One region of the Streptomyces sp. NPDC051563 genome, then DNA from elsewhere that is predicted to be linked to it. Evidence: riboswitches for the same ligand, from Rfam matches in the RefSeq annotation. Region 1 holds a riboswitch; each other region holds the start of a gene.

Region 1 (6,406 bases):
AGCAGCAGCGGATCGCGCACCGGCTTGGGATCCTGAGCCTCCCCGACCCACCGCGCCAGCTCCCCGCTCCCGGCCGGCAGCACCTCGTACTCCTTCTTCTGCCCCCGCACGGGCCCCTCGCTGGGCAGCGCCCGGATCAGCCCGGACTCCTCCAGCCGGCCGAGCTCGCGGTAGATCTGCTGGTGCGTCGCGGACCAGAAGTACCCGATCGACCTGTCGAACCGCCGGGTCAGCTCCAGCCCCGACGAGGGCTTCTCGAGCAGGGCGGTGAGGATGGCGTGCGGGAGCGACATGCGGCCATCCTAGGTTTGCGGGAGATCGGGAACCGCGAACCCGCCTACCGCCAGGCGGCCAGTGCCTCCGGATTGCGGGGGCCGGGGGCGTCCGCCGCCAGCAGGCCGTGGGACCGCAGCAGTGCGGCCACCGCCGGGGACCAGGCCTGGCGCAGGCCCGCCGAGGTGAGGAGGGCCGGCTCCGACAGGAGGGGTTCGGCCGGGCCGAAGCGGATGCCCGTCGGGGTCAGGACCGCCGCGTCGTCGGCCCAGCGGACCGCCAGGTCCACGTCGTGGGTGGCCATCACCACCGTCGTGCCGGAGGCGCGCAGTCCTGCGAGGACGTCGAGGAGCCGCTCCTGGCCGTCGGGGTCCAGGCCGGCCGTCGGCTCGTCCAGGATCAGCACCCGCGGGGCCATCGCCACCGCCCCCGCGATCGCCGCGCGCTTGCGCTGCCCGTAGGAGAGCAGGTGGGTGGGGCGGTCCCGGAGCCGGGTGATGTCCAGGGCGGCGAGGGCCGAGTCCACGCGGACGCGGACCTCCGGGGCGGGGAGCCCCAGGTTCATCGGGCCGAAGGACACGTCCTGCTCGACCGAGGCCGCGAACAGCTGGTCGTCGGGGTCCTGCACCACCAGCTGGACGGACGTGCGCAGCCGGGTCAGGCCGGCCCGGTCGTACGAGACCTCCGTGCCGTCCAGCCGCAGCGATCCCGCGCCGGGCCGCAGGCCGCCGCTCAGCAGCCGCATCAGCGTGGTCTTGCCGCTGCCGTTGCGGCCGAGCAGGGCCAGCGCCCGGCCCGGCGCGATGGCGAAGTCGACGCCGGTCAGGACCGCGGGGCCGTCCTCGTAGGCGTAGGCCGCGCCGGACAGTTCCACTACCGGGTTCACAGGGCGAGCCCCTTCAGGGTGAGGGTCAGGGTGATCAGGGCCGCCAGCAGGCCGGCGGTGGCCGCCAGGAAGCGCCACGACAGGGAAGCCTCCGGTACGAGGACCCGCAGCGCGCCGTCGTAGCCGCGGCCGGCCAGACCCGCCTGGAGCTTGGCCGCGCGGTCGAAGGCCCGTACGAAGGAGGTGGCGGCGAGCCCGGCCAGGGAACGCCACACCGCTGCCCGGCCGGTGTGCCCGAGCCGGGCCGCCTGGGCCCGGCGGACCTGGGCCATGGAATCGAGCAGCAGGAAGCCGATCCGGTACATGACCAGGGCCACGTCCACCACGGGGGCCGGCACCCCGGCCCGGACCAGCCGGGGCAGGACGTCGGAGACCGGGGTGGTGAAGGCGAACAGCAGCAGCCCGAGCGAGGCCGCCGAGGTGCGCAGCAGCAGTTCGGCGGCGAGCCGGGGGCCGTCGGGGGCCAGGGACACCGGCCCCGCCGGGCCGCCCACCGCGAACAGCAGGGGCAGCGCCCCGGTGAAGCAGAAGCCGAGCGGGATCCGGAAGGCCCGCCAGAGCTGCCGGCCGGCCACCCCGGCCGGGCCGAGCAGCACGGCGAGGGTGGCGGCGGCCACCAGCGGGCCGCCCGGCCAGGGCGGCAGGCACACGGCGGTGACCGTCAGCCCGATCCCGAGCAGGGCCTTCTCCAGCGGGTGCCGGCCGCGCCAGCGGCTGCTGTGCGCGGCAACGTCGATCGGCAGCACCCGGCTACGCCTCCGGGGCGGCGGCGGGAGCGGCCGCGGCGGCGGCCGCGCCCTGGCGGCGGCCCTTGCGGACGCCGAAGTAGTACGCGAGGACGCCCGCGCCCAGCGCCGCCTGCAGGGCGAACAGTGCGGACTCGATCTCGCCCGACGGGGGCTCGTACAGCGGGGAGAACCAGGGCTCGTAGTCGGGCTTCAGCTCGGTGATCGCCGTCTCGGCCTGCGCGTCGGCGCCGGCGAAGGGCTCCTCCTTGTGGTCGCCCATCCCCAGTGCGACCGGGAGGACGGCCAGCGCCGCCACCAGGAGCAGCAGCAGGGTGTTGATCTTCGCGTTCCTGGACATCTTGCTCATCAGGCCGCCGCCTTCTCTCCGGTACGGGCGGCCGTCAGCTTCGCGACACCCAGCCGGACCAGGTCCGACTTGCTCGACGCCATCAGCAGCCGCATCACGAGGACGGTCAGCAGCCCCTCGCTCACGGCCAGCGGGATCTGGGTGACCGCGAAGATCCCCCCGAACTTCGCGAGGGAGCCCAGGAATCCGGAGGCCGGGTCCGGGAAGGCCAGGGCGAGCTGCACGCTGGTGACGCAGTAGGTGACCAGGTCGGCGAAGAAGGCGCCGAAGAACACGGTCACCATCAGCGGGGCCCCGGACCTGCGCAGCAGCCGGTAGACGGCGTAGCCCGCCCACGGGCCGGCGATGGCCATCGAGAAGACGTTGGCGCCGAGGGTGGTGAGCCCGCCGTGTGCCAGCAGCAGGGCCTGGAACAGCAGGGTGATCGTGCCGAGCACCGCCATGATCGGCGGCCGGAACAGGATCGCCCCGAGCCCGGTGCCCGTGGGGTGCGAGCAACTGCCCGTCACGGAGGGGATCTTCAGGGCGGACAGGACGAAGGTGAAGGCCCCGGACGCACCGAGCAGCAGGGTGCTCTCGGGGTTGGCCTTCACCTCGCGGGTGAGCGCGCGGACGCCGTGGACGACGAAGGGGGCGGACGCGGCGCCCCAGGCGACCGCGTGCAAAGGGGGCAGGAACCCCTCGGCTATATGCATGAGTAGGGAGACCTCTCCAGCACCTCGTGGATGGACAACGCGCCCCGGCCGGTCTCCTGGCTCACGGGTTGACGTCCATGCTCCGCCTTCCCGGGCAGCGCGGAACCTCCCGCGCAGCCCAGTGGCTTTCCCGCAGGAGTGGAGCCGGACTTCCCGATCACAGTGGCGAGGGCCGCACCGGTTTCCCACCGGTTTCCCGAACACCAAGGCCCGCTGACCCTAGTCGGCCGCGCGGACCGGTAACAACCCGCCCCAATCACGCCATGCGGTGACCTGATTCCGCTTGTGCATCACGCACCGTGTTCGCACCGCTACTATCGGCCTCAATAGCCCCACCTGAAAAGGGAGTTCTGCATGTCCGTGACCGCCGAAGACTGGCTGCCCCGCGTCGCCGCGCTGTTCCGCACGTACGATCTGGACGGGGACGGGCATCTCGGCCGCGAGGACCTCATCGCCTACGCCGGCCGCCTCGCCGAATGGCTCACCGAGCCCGGGGACACCCGCCGCAGGGCCGCCCTCCACGACGCCTACTCCGAGCTGTGGACGCAGCTGCAGGCCGCATCGGACACCGACCGGGGCGGCCGGATCAGCGAGCAGGAGTTCGTCGCGGCGGCCGCGCGCGACGCCTTCGACGGCGACCGCTACTTCCGCGAGTCCACCCTGCGGGCCCTCGACGCCCTCGCCGACGCCCTGGACCGGGACGGCGACGGCCGCATCGACCGCGCGGAGTACGAGCGCCTCTTCGGGGCGACCGGCATCGACGGCTCGCTCGACGCGCTCTCCTTCGACCGGGTCGACGTCGACGGCGACGGTTCCATCAGCCGTGAGGAGCTGCGGGCCGCGGCCGTGCACCTCTACCCGCTGGCCGACCCGAGCTGGCTCACCGGAGCGGGCGGCCGCAGCGACCGCCCGCGCGGCATCGCCCTGGTCGCCCACGACGCGCGCAAGGCCGACCTGCTCGCCTGGACGGATCGCAAGGCCGCCGAGCTCAAGCCCCACCGGCTCTACGGGACCGGCACCACCGGCACCCTGATCAACCGGCGGCTCGGCCTGGACGTCGCCCCGCTGCGCAGCGGGCCGCTCGGCGGGGACCAGCAGATCGGTTCGCTCATCACCCAGGGGCAGATCGACCTGCTGGTGTTCTTCTTCGACCCGCTGGCCTCGCACCCGCACGGGGACGACGTACGGGCCCTCATCCGGCTCGCGGTGCTCGGCAACGTCCGCCTCGCCCTGAACGCGGCGAGCGCGGACGCGATGATCGAATCCCTGTGACCCCGACCCGGGCGCCGGCTCCGACGCCGGGCTGAGCCCGGACGGGCGCGGCCCGGTGGCGGCCACGGCGGTCGCCGGTGAGGCTGGGCGGGTGGCTACCGATCCCGCGCGCGACCTCGACTACTCCGACCTGACCGCCGTGTACGTCAACTGCACGCTCAAGCGGTCCCCCGAGCCCAGCAACACCGAGGGCCTGATCGGCAAGAGCCGTGCGGTGATGGAGGCGGCCGGGGTCCGGACCTCGCTCATCCGTGCCGTCGACCACGACATCGCCACCGGTGTCTGGCCCGACATGACCGAGCACGGCTGGGAGAGCGACCAGTGGCCGGTGCTCTACAGCCAGATCATGGACGCCGACATCCTCGTGCTGTGCGGCCCGATCTGGCTCGGGGACAACAGCTCGGTGATGAAGCAGGTCATCGAGCGGCTCTACGCCTGCTCCTCGATCCTGAACGAGCAGGGCCAGTACGCCTATTACGGGCGCGTGGGCGGGGCGCTGATCACCGGCAACGAGGACGGCGTCAAGCACTGCGCCATGAACGTCCTCTACAGCCTCCAGCACCTCGGCTACGCGATCCCGCCGCAGGCCGACGCCGGATGGATCGGCGAGGCCGGACCCGGGCCCTCGTACCTGGACCCCGGATCCGGCGGCCCCGAGAACGATTTCACCAACCGGAACACGGCCTTCATGAGCTGGAACCTCATGCACCTGGCGGCCCTGCTCAAGCGGTCCGGCGGGATGCCGGCGCACGGCAACCAGCGCTCCCTGTGGGACGCGGGCTGCCGGTTCGACTTCCCGAATCCCGAGCACCGCTAGCCGGGCCCCGGCTCCCGCCGGGGGCTCAGCAGGTGTTCGGGTGCGCGATGTCCAGGACGAAGCGCTCCGGGGAGTGCAGCGTGAAGGAGCTGTAGGCGGGCGTGGTGTCGAAGGCGGCGCCGAAGGTGACGTACCCCTCGTAGTCGCCGGTCAGGGCGAGCCCCTTGAGCTTGGGCAGGTCGATCTTGACGAGCTTGGGGCCGAGGTAGACGTTGTGGCCCGCGTCGTCGTGTCCGGCGGCGGGGTGCAGGCGGACTTCCAGGAAGTACCGGCCGGGCAGCGGGACGGGCTTGCCGGACCCGTCGTAGACCAGGTTCGGGACGGGGGTGACGGTGACCCCGGGTACGTACCCCTGCAGGTCGATGACCACCCGGTCGTACGTGCAGTGGCCGCCGTAGCGGGCATTGACGACGAGCGGAGTCTGGGTGGCCTTGGCCTTGGTGGCGGCTGTCGTGGTTGCGGCGGATGCCGGGGCGGCGAAGGCCAGGGTGGCGGCGAGCAGTGCGCCCACCCCCAGTGCGGTGGCCTGCCGGCGGCGTGGACGGTTCATGGCGTCCCCTCGATTCCGAGAGACGGGGAACGGTGTCACCCGTGAAGACGCGCCGGGTCGGGGCGTGGTTGCACCCGGTACGGGCACGGTTGCCCCCGGTGCGCCGCCTGCGCCCGGTTCAGCTGGGCAGCAGGGCGCTCAGCTCGGCGTCGAGGTCGTAATGCCGGTGCTCCTGGCCGCGCGGCACCAGCTCGGTCATCCGGCGGCACAGCGCCTGGACGTCCTTGGCCCGGGCCGACACCACGCACGACTGCTCGCCGTTGCTGAAGGCGAGGAAGACCCGCGGCTCGGTGCCCTTCCAGCGGGGCCACACCTGGATGTCGCCCTCGCCGGTGGCGCAGACCTGGCCGTCGAGCAGCAGTTCCCGGGAGAAGACCCAGTGGGCGAGGTGCATGCCGGCCCCCTCGAAGTCGAGGGAGATCTCGTAGGGCCGCTCGGTCCGGTACACGAAGACGCCCCGCACCGGGACGGGCTCGGGAGCGGCCTCCAGGCGGAGCGGGAGGACGCGGTGTTCGGTGCCGGTCATGCGGGCGCCTCTCTCTCGGGGTGGGTCTCGCCGGCGCACGCGCGCGAGATGCCCACTCGGGCAAGCTAGCCCACCCGGGGGCCGCCTTCCCCCGGCCGAAGGTCCCGTCCGGCCGGGCCTCTCGACCCGACTTGGCCCGACGCGCCGAGCCCCGCCCTCCGGAGGGAGGGCGGGGCTCGGCGGAAGCGTGCGACCGGGGCGGGGGCCCCGGCCGGAGCTACGGAAGCGGGTTGTAGATGAAGGACTCGTGCGCGTTCGACTGGCCGATCGCGGTGAAGCCCGAACCGTTGGC
Region 2 (6,406 bases), on a different contig from region 1:
TTGGTGGCGGTGCCGGCGGTGAAGCCCGACTGGGCGACCCACTGCGGGGCACCCGGGGTGACGGGGACCGGCGGGGCGGTGGTGAATCCGCCGCCGACGACGGCGCGCAGTGCGTCGATGGAGGCGTAGGCGGAGGCCGAGGTGTCGGCGGGCTTGTACTTGAATCCGCCCGCCGGGTTGTACTGGTTGGCGATCAGGAAGTCGATCGGGGTCTTGCCGTTGGCGGTGAGGAAGTCACCGGTCTGCGGGTCGATGCCGCAGGCGTTCAGGCCCGCCACCCCCCAGCCGTTGGAGCTGGTGTTGACTCCGTACAGGGAGTTGAAGGCACCGGTGGTGGCGACGAGCTTGCCCTTGAGGAAGTTCTTGGCCTGCACGACGTCCGCGTCCGTGTTGAGGACGCCGGAGACGCACAGGGCCGCCATCGCCGCGCCCGTCATGTCCACGTCGCCCGCGGAGTTGAGGACGGTGGGGTTGCCCTCGGCCTTGTTGTAGGTCCAGCCGCCGTCCACGTGCTGGTTGGCGCGGATCCGGGTCACCATGGAGTCGGTGAGCGCCTGCGGGATGCGGTGGGCGCCGCCCTGGGTCTTCGCGCCGCGCAGTGAAAGGGCCGCGAAGACCGTGCCGTTGAAGTTTCCGGACGGGCTGAAGTAGCCCGCCTCGGCCGTCTGCCAGAAGGAGTAGATGTTCGCGACGAGGTTGCGCGAGGCCGAGACGCGGGCCGGGTCGATGCCTGCCGCGTACGCGTTCAGGGTGCCGCGCTCGTAGTCGGTGACCACCGGGGAGGCCTGCGGCCAGCCCGCCGTGGAGAGCAGGTTGCGGTAGACGGTGCGGGCGTTCTTCGTGGTGTCGCCGCCCGGGTAGACGTCGGCGACGGCCGTACCGGCGGCGGCGAAGGCGCTGAACGCCCACTCGTTGGACAGTCCGGACCCGGCGTACGAACCGTCCGCGGCCTGGAGCGACTTGAGGTAGGCGACGCCGTTGGTCTTCGACGTCGCGATCTGCGCCGGGCTGGAGGTGGCGAAGGCGGGCAGTGCGGTGAGGACGAGGGCGCCGAGCGCGGCGGGCACCGCGAGCGCGAGGCGGCGGAAGGTACGGGGACGGGACATGGCCTGCTCCTGGAATCGGCGAACGCCGGCCACCGCCGGAGCACGCCCGCACGTCACCGCGCACGAGCACGGCCGGGGCATGGTCGGAGGGCCGCCGTCCGGAACGCGTGGTACGGCTTCCTGTAGTACGTCGCCGCCTGGGCATTCGGGCTCGGAACGGCCCCCGCCGTCCCACACCGCTGCGCGTCAGCTCCGGCTTCGCACCGGATTCCCCCACGTGGCAGCCCAGGACGCTACCGGAGTGATCAAGGGTCCGCCAGCCACCCGGAGGGCGGGCGGGTGCCGGACCCGCGCCGTGCCCGGGGGAGCGCCCCGTGAGACTCATGCCACCTTGACGCGTCACCGGCATCCGTGTTGCACTCCGGCTGATAACTGCTCAGTACCAGGGGAAGCCGGTCGAATTCCGGCGCTGACCCGCAACCGTAGGCCCGGGGCGTCCCGGGTGAGCCGGAATGCCTGGGGCTGGGTCACAGTACGAAGAACGCCGTCGCGGACTGCGGTGTGGTCGTCGCAGCCTCCCCATGGCCAGTGAGCCCTGCGGGGGCGCATCGCCACGTACGCAGCCGCCCGGCAGAGACGAGGGCCGCGGTGGGGACCGAACAGCAGGCGCAACGGCATGCGGGGACGAGACGGCGGTTCTTCTCCCTCGTGACCGCGTCCTTCCTGACGCTCGGTGCGGGAGTGGCCTTCCTCACGGTTCCCGGCTCCGCGAGCGCCGATCCGATCGAGCAGTGCACGGCCACCACCGGCGCCGTCGTCGCCGTGGACTTCGGCCCCTTCGGCGGCAAGGTCGAGCGCGGCTGCGACACCACCCCCACCACCGGCTACGAACTGCTGCACACCGGCGGCTTCACCACCGAGGGCACCGTCCACGACGGTGACGGATTCATCTGCCGGATAGGCAACGGCGCCTTCGACTCCGGTACGCAGTACCCCACTCCGGCCAAGGAGGACTGCGTCCTCACCCCGCAGGCCACCGCGTACTGGTCGTACTGGACCGCCTCGCCCGGCCAGAAGAGCTGGACCTACAGCTCGCTCGGCGCCCTGGCCCGCACCCCGAAGCCCGGTGATGTGGACGCCTGGGTCTACGGCGGCACCGACGTCGGCGGCACCTCGGGCAAGCCCGGCTTCTCCCCGGACGACGTGCGCGCCGGGGGAGGTTCCACCCCCGATCCGACCGTGCCGACGGCCCCGCCCACCGTGCCCGCGGGGTCGGTCGACGTCGCCGCGGCCACCCGCTGGGTCACCGGGAAGCTGACGGACGGGGAGCGCGTCGTCGACGAGGGCGCCACCGCCCCGAACCATTTCCTCACCACCGAGGCCGTGTTCGCCCTGAAGGCCGGCGACCCGGACGGCCCGGCGGCCAAGAAGGTCGCGGACTTCCTCGCCGCGCCCGCGCAGACCGATGCGTACGCCTACCCGGCCGGCAAGGACAAGATCCCCGACGCCACCGCGGCCGCCCGTCTCGCGCTCGTCGCCGAGGCCACCGGCAAGGACCCCCGCGCCTTCGGCGGTCACGATCTGCTCGGCGACCTCCTGACGTACGTCTGCCCGCGCGACATCGGTGACGGCGAGAACGTCGAAGGCTGCCTGACCAAGGGGGACTTCCGCACCACCGGCCAGTCCGAGGCCCAGGCCATGGCCGTCATCGCCCTGCTGAACGGAGGGGTGACACCGCCGGCCGACGCCGTGAACCGGCTGACCGGGCTCCAGTGCGAGGACGGCGGCTTCACCTCCATCCTCATCCGCTCCGGCGAATGGTGCGACAGCGACGCGAACTCCACCGGGCTGATCACGCTGGCCCTCAAGCGGGCCGGCGGTCACGACGCCGCGGTGCGGAAGGCCCGCGGCTGGCTCAAGAAGTCCCAGCTGGCGACCGGTGCTTGGCCCTCCGCCGGGTACCTGACGACCGGCAGCCCGGCCTCCACCGCCTGGGCCGCCCAGGCCCTGCGCGCCCTCGGCGACGAGGCGTTCGCGGACGCGGGCGTCTCCTGGCTCTCCCGGCACCAGTTCCCGGGGGCCGGTTTCGGCTTCGAGGAGGACGACACCGAATCACGGCTGTTCGCGACCGCCCCGGCCGCCGTTGCGGGCGCCAGGACCGACCTGGTCGCGCTGACCGCGAAGAAGACCACCCCGCCGACCACCCCGCCGGTCACTCCCCCGGTGACCCCGCCCGTCACCCCTCCCGCCGGTGACGGGCCGGATCTGAGGAAGGGCTCCGCGTACCTCGCCGACCACAGCCGTCTGATCCAGGGCCGCTACTACGAGAGCGGCCCGGGCACCGGCTTCGCCGACTACGGACTGACCATCGACGGCGCCTACGCGCTCGCGGCCACCGGCCGCGACGACTCCGCGCTGCGGGGCATCGTCGACTTCCTCGACAAGAGCGGCAAGGACGGCAAGGGACGCACGATCAACGACTGGACGCTGATCGGCACCAAGTACGCCGGTGGCGGCTCCCTCGGCAAGACCGCCCTCCTCGCCGAAGCCGTGGGCCGCGACCCCCGCGACTTCGGCGGCCAGGACCTGCTGGCCGCGCTCGCCAAGGGCATCTGCGCGGCGAAGAACGACACGCCCAAGCAGTGCGCGGCGAAGGGCAACTACGCCTACGCCACCTCCGTCTTCTCCCAGTCCCTCGGCGTCATCGCCCAGGTCCGGGCCGGCGAGACGGCCGCCGCCGCCGAACCGATCGCCTACCTCAAGAGCCTCCAGGAGCCCTCGGGTGCCTGGCCCAGCCTGATCGGCGAGGCCAGCGGGGCCGAGGTGGACTCCACCGCGATGGCGGCCATGGCCCTCGATCTGCTCCCCGACGCGGCCTCGCAGCAGGCCGTCGACCGGGCCGTCGCCTGGCTGGCCGCCCAGCAGAAGGACGACGGCGGTTTCCCCGGCGCATCCGGGAACTCCGTGAACTCCGCGGCCCTCGCGGTGCAGGGGATGTCCCTGGACGGCACGAAGTACGCGGACCGCATCGCCAAGGCCCGTAAGTTCCTCGCCTCGCAGCAGAACGGCGACGGCGGCTTCACCATCGCCAAGGGCGGCCAGCCCGGTTCCGACGTCCGGGCCTCCGCGCAGGCCGTCGGCGGCGCCACCGGCATCTCCTTCGGCCTGCTGACCCGCGACCTGAGCGGCACCGGCCCGCAGCCCGAACCCGGCACCTCGGTGCGGCCCTCCTCCTCCCCCTCCTCGCCCGTCATCGTGACCCCGGGTGAGAGCGGGGGCGGCTCGGGCTCCGGCGCGAACGGCGGGGGCCTCGCCTCCACCGGCGTCCAGGCCGGCGGGCTCGGTGCGGCGGCCCTGCTGCTGACCCTCGGCGGCTGGGGCCTGACCCGCGCCGCGAAGCGCCGCCGCGCGGCCACCGGGGGCGAGGCGTGACCCGCGTCCTGCGGGCCCTGTCCCGTACGGCCGCCGCGCTCGGGCTGACGGTGGCGGCCCTCGCCGCCACCGCGGCCCCGGCAGGGGCGGCCCCGCTGCCCATCGGGCAGTGCACCACGTCCTCCGGGGCCGTCCTCGCCGTGGACTTCAGCCGCTGGGGCGGGCCGGTCTACCGCTCCTGCGGCTCCACCCCCACCACCGGCTACGAGCTCCTCAACCAGGGCGGCTGGGCCACCACCGGCACCGGCCACGACGGCCCCGCCTTCATCTGCCGCATCGGCTACAGCGGCTTCCAGGGCGGCAAGCAGTTCCCCACCCCGCAGCAGGACGACTGCGTACTGACGCCTCCCGCCTCCGCCTACTGGTCGTACTGGCACGCCGACCCGGGCCGCACCACCTGGGAGTACAGCCAGCTCGGCGCCATGCTCTACAAGCCCGAGCCGGGCAGCGTGGACCTGTGGATCTTCGGCGGCACCGACATCGAGGGCACCGAGGGCAAGCCCACCGTCACCCCCGACCAGGTGCGGGCCAAGAACACCGCGCCCACCGGCGGACCCGCGCCCAAGGACACCCGCACCGCGGCGCCTCCGCCGCCGGACGTCGACACGGGCCCCGCGCCGGAGCATCCGGCCGCGCCCGGGCCGGCGGCGGCGCCCGGGTCCACCGCTCCGCAGAGCCCGTCGGCCTCGCCGAGCCCCTCCGAGAGCGCCTCCCCGGCTCCTTCCCCCTCGGCCTCGTCGAGCGCGCCCGCGGCCGCCGCGTCCGCGCCCGGTCCCCGGGTCGTCGAGGCGGCCCCCGCCGCCGACGCCGCCCACGACGCGGGCTCGTACCTGCCCGCCGTCGCCACCGGGGCCCTGGTGCTCCTGATCGGTGGCGCCGCCGCGTACACGGCCCGGCGCCGCCGCCGCGGTACGGAGTAGCCGCGTGTCCCGCACCCTCCCCGTGGCCGCGGCCGCGGCCAAGCCGCCCGTGCCGCCCGTATCCGCCGTCGGGCCGGACACGGGCGGCCGGCGGCTGCCCCGCACCCTGCATCCGGTCGCCTGGTGGATCTGGGCCCTCGCCCTGGCCACCGCCGTCAGCCGCACCAACAACCCGCTGCTGCTGTTCCTCGTCCTCGCCGTCCTCGGCTACGTCGTCACCATGCGGCGCACCGAGGCCCCCTGGGCCCGCGGGTTCGCCTACTACCTGTATCTGGCCCTCACCGTGGTCGCGATCCGGGTGCTCTTCCGTGCCGTCTTCGCCACCGGCATCACCCCCCGCGACCACTTCCTCTTCTCCCTGCCGCACATCCCCACACCCGACTGGTACGCGGGGATCCGGCTCGGCGGCCCCGTCTCGCTGGAGGCCCTGCTCTCCGCCGCCACCGACGGACTGCGGCTCGCCTGCATGCTGTGCTGCATCGGCGCCGCCAACACCCTCGCCAACCCCATGCGCGCCCTGCGCGTCCTGCCCGGCGCCCTCTACGAACTGGGCGTCGCCGTCACCGTGTCCATCAGCGTCGCGCCCCAACTCGTGCAGAGCGTGCAGCGGGTGCACCGGGCCCGGCGGCTGCGGGCCGGCCGTGCCAAGGGGTTGCGCGCTCTGCGGGGCATCGTCGTACCGGTGCTCGAGGACGCCCTGGAGCGGTCGCTGCGCCTCGCCGCCGCCATGGATTCCCGCGGCTACGGCCGCGCGGGCACCGCCACCCGCCGCTCCCGGCGGCTGACCGGCGCCCTCATGCTGCTCGGCATGTGCGGTCTGTGTGCCGGGGCGTACGGACTGCTCGACGCCACCGCTCCGCGGCTGCTGGGCCTGCCGTCCATGGGGGCCGGCGCCCTGCTGTGCTTCGCGGGGCTGCGCCTCGGCGGCCGCCGCATCACCCGGACCGCCTACCGGCCGGACCCGTGGCGTGCGGCCGAGTGGGCCGTGGCCGGCTGCGGGATCCTCTC
Region 3 (6,406 bases), on a different contig from region 1:
GTACGAGGCCCGTCGCGGCCGCCTCGTCGTCGGGTCCTGCCGTCCGCGGAACGCTCACCGCGCGGGTCCTTTCCTCGGCTCGGGGGGCCCTCCGCACGGAGGCGGGGGTCGCACTGCCGCGGCCCGGGGCCGGGGGGAGTACCCCCCCGGCCCCGGGCCGCGGCGTCGGTTCGGGGCGCGGGGCCTCAGGCCGCGAAGACCTCGCGGAGCTGCTGCTCCTGCGCGCCGGAGAGGTTGGAACGGATCAGCTGCGCCCGTCCGCCGGGGAAGGCGCTGCGCACCCGCTCGACCACCGCGTCGGAGGAGAGCAGGAACAGGGCGGAAGTGCCGGGCTTCACCTCGGACTTCACCTCGTCGATGAACTGGTCGTCGATGCCGACGTCGGAGAGGGATCCGCCGATGGCTCCGGCCGCCGCGCCCACGGCGGCGCCGAGCAGCGGCACGAAGAACAGGAGACCGAAGAGCATCCCCCAGAAGGTGCCGGAGAGGGCGCCGGCTCCCGTGAGGCTGTTCAGCTGCTGGGTCCTCGGCTTCTTGGCGTCCTCGCGCCAGGTGACGACCGCCGCGTCGTGCACCTGTATCAGCTGCTCCTTCTGCAGGGCGAGCAGCGCGGACTCCGCCTGCTGCGCCCCCTCGGGAGTGGCGAACTTCCAGACGGTGAGAGTGGTGGATGCCACGTAACGCTCCAGTTCCTGGACGGTGTTGCCTGTCGTCCAGTACAACCCACAATCAGACAATTGACCACAATTAGCATAATCGTGACTCTTTGTCATGTGTCGACCCGTCAGCGTCATTCGCCCGTTCGGCCGTACTCGGCCGTCCGGGCGGGCGGCGAAGGTCCGCGCGTGTCCCATTTCACCGTCCGACATGTGGGAAGCCGTGCCCGTTCCCCGGGCGCCCGCCCTACTGTGGGCCTCGCAGCTGGTTCGCCCCCGTCCGCCAGGCGGGATGCGTCGTAAGAGGGAACCCGGTGGGAATCCGGGACTGCCCCGCAGCGGTGAGCGGGAACGACCGCCGTCATACGCACTGGGACCGGAACCGGTCCTGGGAAGCGACGGCCAGTAGGTGCGGACCTCTGGTCCGCGAGCCCGCGAGTCCGAAGACCTGCCCGTTGCCCGTGCGCGATCGACCGCGCACGGTTTCCCGGTGACCTCGTGGGCGGGTCGGCGTGCACCTCGGGCGGCTCCTGCCGTCGCGTACCCATGCGTACGCGACCCCGGCGGGCGGGCCGCCCGCTGCGGCACCCTTCGCCTCCGCGGCCCGTCACCGGGTTCATGGAGACACGCTCGCGAAGGAGAGTTCCGTGACCACCGAGTCCGCAGCCGCACCCGGGTCCGCAGCCGCACCCGTACGGGCCACCGTGTACGGCCACCCCCGCCAGGGACAGAACCGCGAACTGAAGAAGGCGATCGAGGGCTACTGGAAGGGCCGCGTCAGCGCCGAAGCCCTCCGGGACACCGCCCGCGACCTGCGCCGGACCCACTGGGCCCAGCTCGCCGGGGCCGGCATCACCGAGGTCCCGACCGGCGATTTCTCGTACTACGACCACGTCCTCGACACCACCGTCATGGTCGGCGCGATCCCCGACCGCCACCGCTCCGCCGTCGCGGCGGACGCCCTGGACGGCTACTTCGCGATGGCGCGCGGCACCCAGGACGTGGCCCCCCTCGAAATGACCAAGTGGTTCGACACCAACTACCACTACCTGGTCCCCGAACTCGGCCCCGACACCGTCTTCACCGCCGAACCCGCCCGGCAGGTCGCGCAGTTGAAGGAGGCCCTGGCCCTCGGCCACACGGCCCGCCCGGTCCTGGTCGGACCGGTGACCTACCTCCTCCTCGCCAAGCCCGCACCCGGCACGGCCGCCGGCTTCGAGCCGCTCGCCCTGCTCGACCGGCTGCTGCCCGTCTACGCCCGGGTCCTCGCGGAACTGCGCGCGGCGGGCGCCGCCTGGGTCCAGCTCGACGAACCGGCCCTGGTCCAGGATCGCACCCCGGCCGAACTGAACGCGGCGGCCCGCGCCTACCGCGAGCTCGGCGGCCTCACCGACCGCCCCAAGCTGCTCGTCGCCTCCTACTTCGACCGGCTCGGCGAGGCCCTGCCCGTCCTCGCCAAGGCCCCTGTGGAGGGACTCGCCCTCGACTTCACCGACCGGGCCGCCGCCAACCTCGACGACCTCGCCGCCGTCGGCGGAATCCCCGGCAAGCGCCTGGTCGCGGGCGTGGTCAACGGCCGCAACATCTGGATCAACGACTACCAGAAGTCGCTGACCACGCTCGGCACCCTGCTCGGCCTCGCGGACCGGGTCGACGTGGCCGCCTCCTGCTCCCTGCTGCACGTCCCGATCGACGCCGACGCCGAGCGGGACATCGATCCGCAGATCCGGCGCTGGCTCGCCTTCGCCCGCCAGAAGACCACCGAGATCAGCACGCTGGCCCGCGGACTGGCCCGGGGAACCGACGCGATCGCGGCCGAACTCGCCGCGAACCGGGCCGACCTGGCCTCCCGCACCGCCTCCCGGATCACCCACGACCCGGCCGTCCGCGCCCGCACCGCCGCGATCACCGAGGCCGACGGCCGCCGCGCCCAGCCCTACGCTGAACGGGCCGCCGCCCAGCGCACCCACCTCTCCCTGCCCCTGCTCCCCACCACCACCATCGGCTCCTTCCCGCAGACCACCGACCTGCGCACCGCCCGCGCCGACCTGCGTGCCGGACGCATCGGGACGGAGGCCTACGAGGAGCGCATCCGGGCCGAGATCCGCGAGGTCGTCTCCTTCCAGGAGAAGACCGGCCTCGACGTGCTCGTGCACGGGGAGCCCGAACGCAACGACATGGTCCAGTACTTCGCCGAGCAGCTCACCGGATACCTCGCCACGCAGCACGGCTGGGTCCAGTCCTACGGCACCCGCTACGTCCGCCCGCCCGTCCTCGCCGGGGACGTCTCCCGTCCCGACCCGATGACCGTCCGCTGGACCGCGTACGCCCAGGCTCAGACGGCCAAGCCGGTCAAGGGCATGCTCACCGGCCCGGTCACCATGCTTGCCTGGTCCTTCGTGCGCGACGACCAGCCCCTCGGCGAGACGGCGCGGCAGGTCGGGCTGGCCCTGCGCGACGAGGTCGAGGACCTGGAGGCGGCCGGCACGTCGGTCATCCAGGTCGACGAGCCGGCCCTGCGCGAAACGCTGCCGCTGCGCGCCGCCGACCACGCCGGCTACCTGGCGTGGGCCACCGAGTCCTTCCGCCTCACCACCAGCGGGGTCCGGCCGGACACCCAGATCCACACCCACATGTGCTACGCGGAGTTCGGGGACATCGTCGAGGCCATCGAGCAGCTCGACGCCGACGTCATCAGCCTGGAGGCGGCCCGCTCCCACATGCAGGTCGCCGACGAGCTGGCCGGCGCGGGCTATCCGCGCGAGGTCGGCCCCGGGGTCTGGGACATCCACTCGCCCCGCATCCCCTCGGCCGGGGAAGCGGCGGCCCTGCTGCGCAAGGGACTCGGGGCGATCCCCGCGGAACGGCTCTGGGTCAATCCCGACTGCGGTCTGAAGACCCGCGGCTGGCCCGAGACGAGGGCCTCCCTGGAGCACCTCGTCGAGGCGGCCCGCCGGGTGCGTGCGGAGCTCGCCCCGAACGGCTGATCCCCGCTGGGGGCAGGACGGTAGGAACCAGGACGGCCGGCACGCGGAGCGACCGCGTGCCGGCCGTCCGGCCGTCGGGCTGTGCGGCTGTCCGGCTGTCCGGCCTCAGTGCACGGGTACGGCGGCTGCGGGCTGCCCTTCCTGGATGTCGTCCTGCCCGGGGCGGCCGATGTGGTTGAAAGCGAGGTTGAGCAGGACCGCGGCGACGCAGCCGGTGCTGATGCCGGAGTCGAGGATGATGCGCATGCTCTCCGGGAAGCCGTGGTAGAAGCCCTCGCTGGCCATGGGGATCACGCCGATGCCGAGGCTGATGGCGACGATGAGGACGTTGTCACCGCGTTCGAGCCCCGCCTGGGCCAGGGTCTGGATTCCGCTGGCGGCCACCGTGCCGAACAGGGCGAGGCCGACGCCGCCGAGGACGGGCTGCGGCACCAGGGAGACGACCGAGGCGAGGAACGGGCAGAGCCCCAGCAGGATGAGGATGCCGCCGCTCGCGGCCACGACGTAGCGGCTGCGGACCTTGGTGATGGCGACCAGGCCGACGTTCTGTGCGAAGGCGCTGGCGGCGAAACCGTTGAAGAGCGGGCTCAGCGCCGTGCCCAGGCCGTCCGCGCGCAGCGCCGCGGCGAGGGTCTTCTCGTCCGCGGGCTTGTCGACGATCTGGCCGAGGGCGATCACGTCGGCCGTGCTCTCGGTCATCGACACGATCATCACGATCACCATGGACACGATCGCGGCTACGGTGAACTGCGGAGCACCGAAGTGGAAGGGCGTGGGGAAACCGATCACGTCGGCGTCGGCGACGGCGCTGAAGTCCGCGAGTCCGAGGGGGAGGGCGATCAGGGTGCCGGCGACGAGTCCGAGCAGGATGGAGATCTGCTTGAGGAACCCGCGCAGCACCCTGCGGAGCACCACGGTGATCAGCAGGGTCACCGCGGCGAGGCCGATGTACTTCACGTCCCCGTAGTCCTCGGCCCGCGCGTTGCCGCCCTGGGCCCAGTTGAAGGCCACGGGAAGCAGGGACAGGCCGATCAGGGTGATGACCGTGCCGGTGACCACGGGCGGGAAGAACCGGATGAGCTTGCAGAACCAGGGGGCGAGGAGGAAGCCGAACACCCCGGCCACGATCACGGCGCCGTAGATCACGGGCAGTGCGTCCTCGGGGCCCTCGGCCTTGGCGATGGCCAGCATCGGGGCCACGCCGGCGAAGGAGACGCCGTTGACGAAGGGGAGGCGCGCGCCGATGTTCCAGAAGCCGAGGGTCTGCAGGAGGGTGGCGATGCCGGCGGCGAAGAGGCTGGCGCTCATCAGGAACGCGATCTCGCCCTGGCTCAGTCCCACGCCGATGCCGACGACCAGGGGTGGGGCGACGACACCGGCGTACATGGCCGCCACGTGCTGGAGCCCGGCGCCGAGGAGCTTTCCGAACGGGAGGGTCTGGTCGACGGGATGCTTCGCGGCGGGGGCCGCGGCCGGGTCCGGGGCGGGGGGAAGCGGGGAACCGGGGGACGGCGAGCCGGCGGGCGGCGTGGAGCCGGGCGTGGCGGTGGGCGACATGGAAGGAACCTCCAGGACTGCTGTGGCACGGCGGTTGCCGGGCGGAGGGCGCGCCGAGGGGCGCGGCCGAAGCCTCGGGGGGCCGTGTGGACTGGTGCGATGCCGCAGTCGAGTTGGCGACAGGAGGGCCCGGGGGGCATGGAGGTGCCCTGGGAAACGGGACCGGGAGAGCTGCCCGAACCGGGGTGCCGCGGGGTGAGCGAGCCCCGACGGCCCTGCCGAAGACTGCATGAACGGATCGTCCACGATGCGGAAAGCAGTTTCCGTATGGCTGGGTGGCTCTAGTGCCTCACGCGGCGGGGGTCGTGTCAAGACCCGCGATCCGGGAGACGGGCGGGGTGGAGGCGGTCGGGGTGGAGGCGGTCGGGGTCAGGCTCCCTGCGGGCGCAGCCGCTGCCACAGCTGCTCGTCGATCCGGTCGAGGAAGGCCAGGGCCTCGCGCTCGACGGCTTCGGCGGCGGTGCCCGTCCGGCCGTGGTTGTCGATCCGCTGGTACTCCAGGTGGAGCTGCTCCAGGGCGCGTTGGACCTCCGCCGGCTCCACGGGCACGATCTTCGCGACGGGACGCACGTAGTTCGGCCACCACCCGGTGACCGCCTCGCGCAAGAGCACGCGCAGCTGCCCCGTCCTGCCGCACGCCCCGACGAAGCAGGCGGGCGGCGGTCGCAGCACCTCGAACAGCGCCTGGGTCTGCCGCCCCGAACCGCGCCAGCGGTTGCGCCGTTCCGACTCGGCGTAGCGGTCGCGGGTCATGCCGACACCCGTGGCCGCCTGCTCCACCGTCAGCCCGAGGAGCGTCCGGCACTGCAGGAGCGTGGCCGGTTCGCCGAGCAGATCGCCCGGCGCACACCACAACGCCGCGGCCAGCGCCTTGATCTGATGGGCGGTCGGTACGAGCGTCCCCTGCTCCCAGGCCGCGAGCGTGCCGGGGTGGAGCGGGTGGCCCTGGAAGGCCGAGACGGCCCAGGCGACCTGGCCGTGCGTGAGTCCGAGCCGCTCGCGCACCCGGGTGGCGCGGTGGGGGTCCAGCGGGGGATAGGGGGACATTTCGCCCGCGGAAGGTCTGTGGAGATCGTCTTGGGTCGGCATAGCCGCACACCGTAGGGCGGCGGGGCGCCCCAGCCAAGACCCGGAGGTTCCGCAACCGCCTCGGGGCCCCGCGGGCCCGCGCCGGAGGCCCTGGCCGGCGGGGGATTGTGCGTACAT

The links. A riboswitch is a leader RNA that binds a small molecule or an ion and turns the genes downstream of it on or off. The one in region 1 is predicted to bind cobalamin.
Region 2: another riboswitch for cobalamin. It lies ahead of ACIA8F_RS24775 (prenyltransferase/squalene oxidase repeat-containing protein); the one in region 1 lies ahead of ACIA8F_RS05735 (energy-coupling factor ABC transporter permease).
Region 3: another riboswitch for cobalamin. It lies ahead of metE (5-methyltetrahydropteroyltriglutamate--homocysteine S-methyltransferase); the one in region 1 lies ahead of ACIA8F_RS05735 (energy-coupling factor ABC transporter permease).

What each region holds. Positions count from the first base shown of each region.
Region 1 is NZ_JBITDL010000003.1:332,165-338,570, forward strand. Features, by position in the region: gene ACIA8F_RS05715 (PadR family transcriptional regulator) at 1-293, opposite strand, end outside; gene ACIA8F_RS05720 (energy-coupling factor ABC transporter ATP-binding protein) at 338-1,159, opposite strand; gene cbiQ (cobalt ECF transporter T component CbiQ) at 1,156-1,905, opposite strand; gene ACIA8F_RS05730 (energy-coupling factor ABC transporter substrate-binding protein) at 1,910-2,245, opposite strand; gene ACIA8F_RS05735 (energy-coupling factor ABC transporter permease) at 2,254-2,949, opposite strand; cobalamin riboswitch at 2,978-3,172, opposite strand; gene ACIA8F_RS05740 (methylglyoxal synthase) at 3,304-4,221, shown strand; gene ACIA8F_RS05745 (flavodoxin family protein) at 4,313-5,038, shown strand; gene ACIA8F_RS05750 (hypothetical protein) at 5,064-5,588, opposite strand; gene ACIA8F_RS05755 (SsgA family sporulation/cell division regulator) at 5,707-6,114, opposite strand; gene ACIA8F_RS05760 (hypothetical protein) at 6,332-6,406, opposite strand, start outside.
Region 2 is NZ_JBITDL010000021.1:16,466-22,871, forward strand. Features, by position in the region: gene ACIA8F_RS24770 (hypothetical protein) at 1-1,106, opposite strand, end outside; cobalamin riboswitch at 1,246-1,320, opposite strand; cobalamin riboswitch at 1,447-1,585, shown strand; gene ACIA8F_RS24775 (prenyltransferase/squalene oxidase repeat-containing protein) at 1,695-4,478, shown strand; gene ACIA8F_RS24780 (hypothetical protein) at 4,475-5,398, shown strand; gene ACIA8F_RS24785 (energy-coupling factor transporter transmembrane component T) at 5,421-6,406, shown strand, end outside.
Region 3 is NZ_JBITDL010000021.1:82,877-89,282, reverse strand. Features, by position in the region: gene ACIA8F_RS25085 (SulP family inorganic anion transporter) at 1-58, opposite strand, end outside; gene ACIA8F_RS25080 (DUF1269 domain-containing protein) at 186-677, opposite strand; cobalamin riboswitch at 906-1,127, shown strand; gene metE (5-methyltetrahydropteroyltriglutamate--homocysteine S-methyltransferase) at 1,304-3,643, shown strand; gene ACIA8F_RS25070 (nucleobase:cation symporter-2 family protein) at 3,749-5,200, opposite strand; gene ACIA8F_RS25065 (helix-turn-helix domain-containing protein) at 5,570-6,247, opposite strand.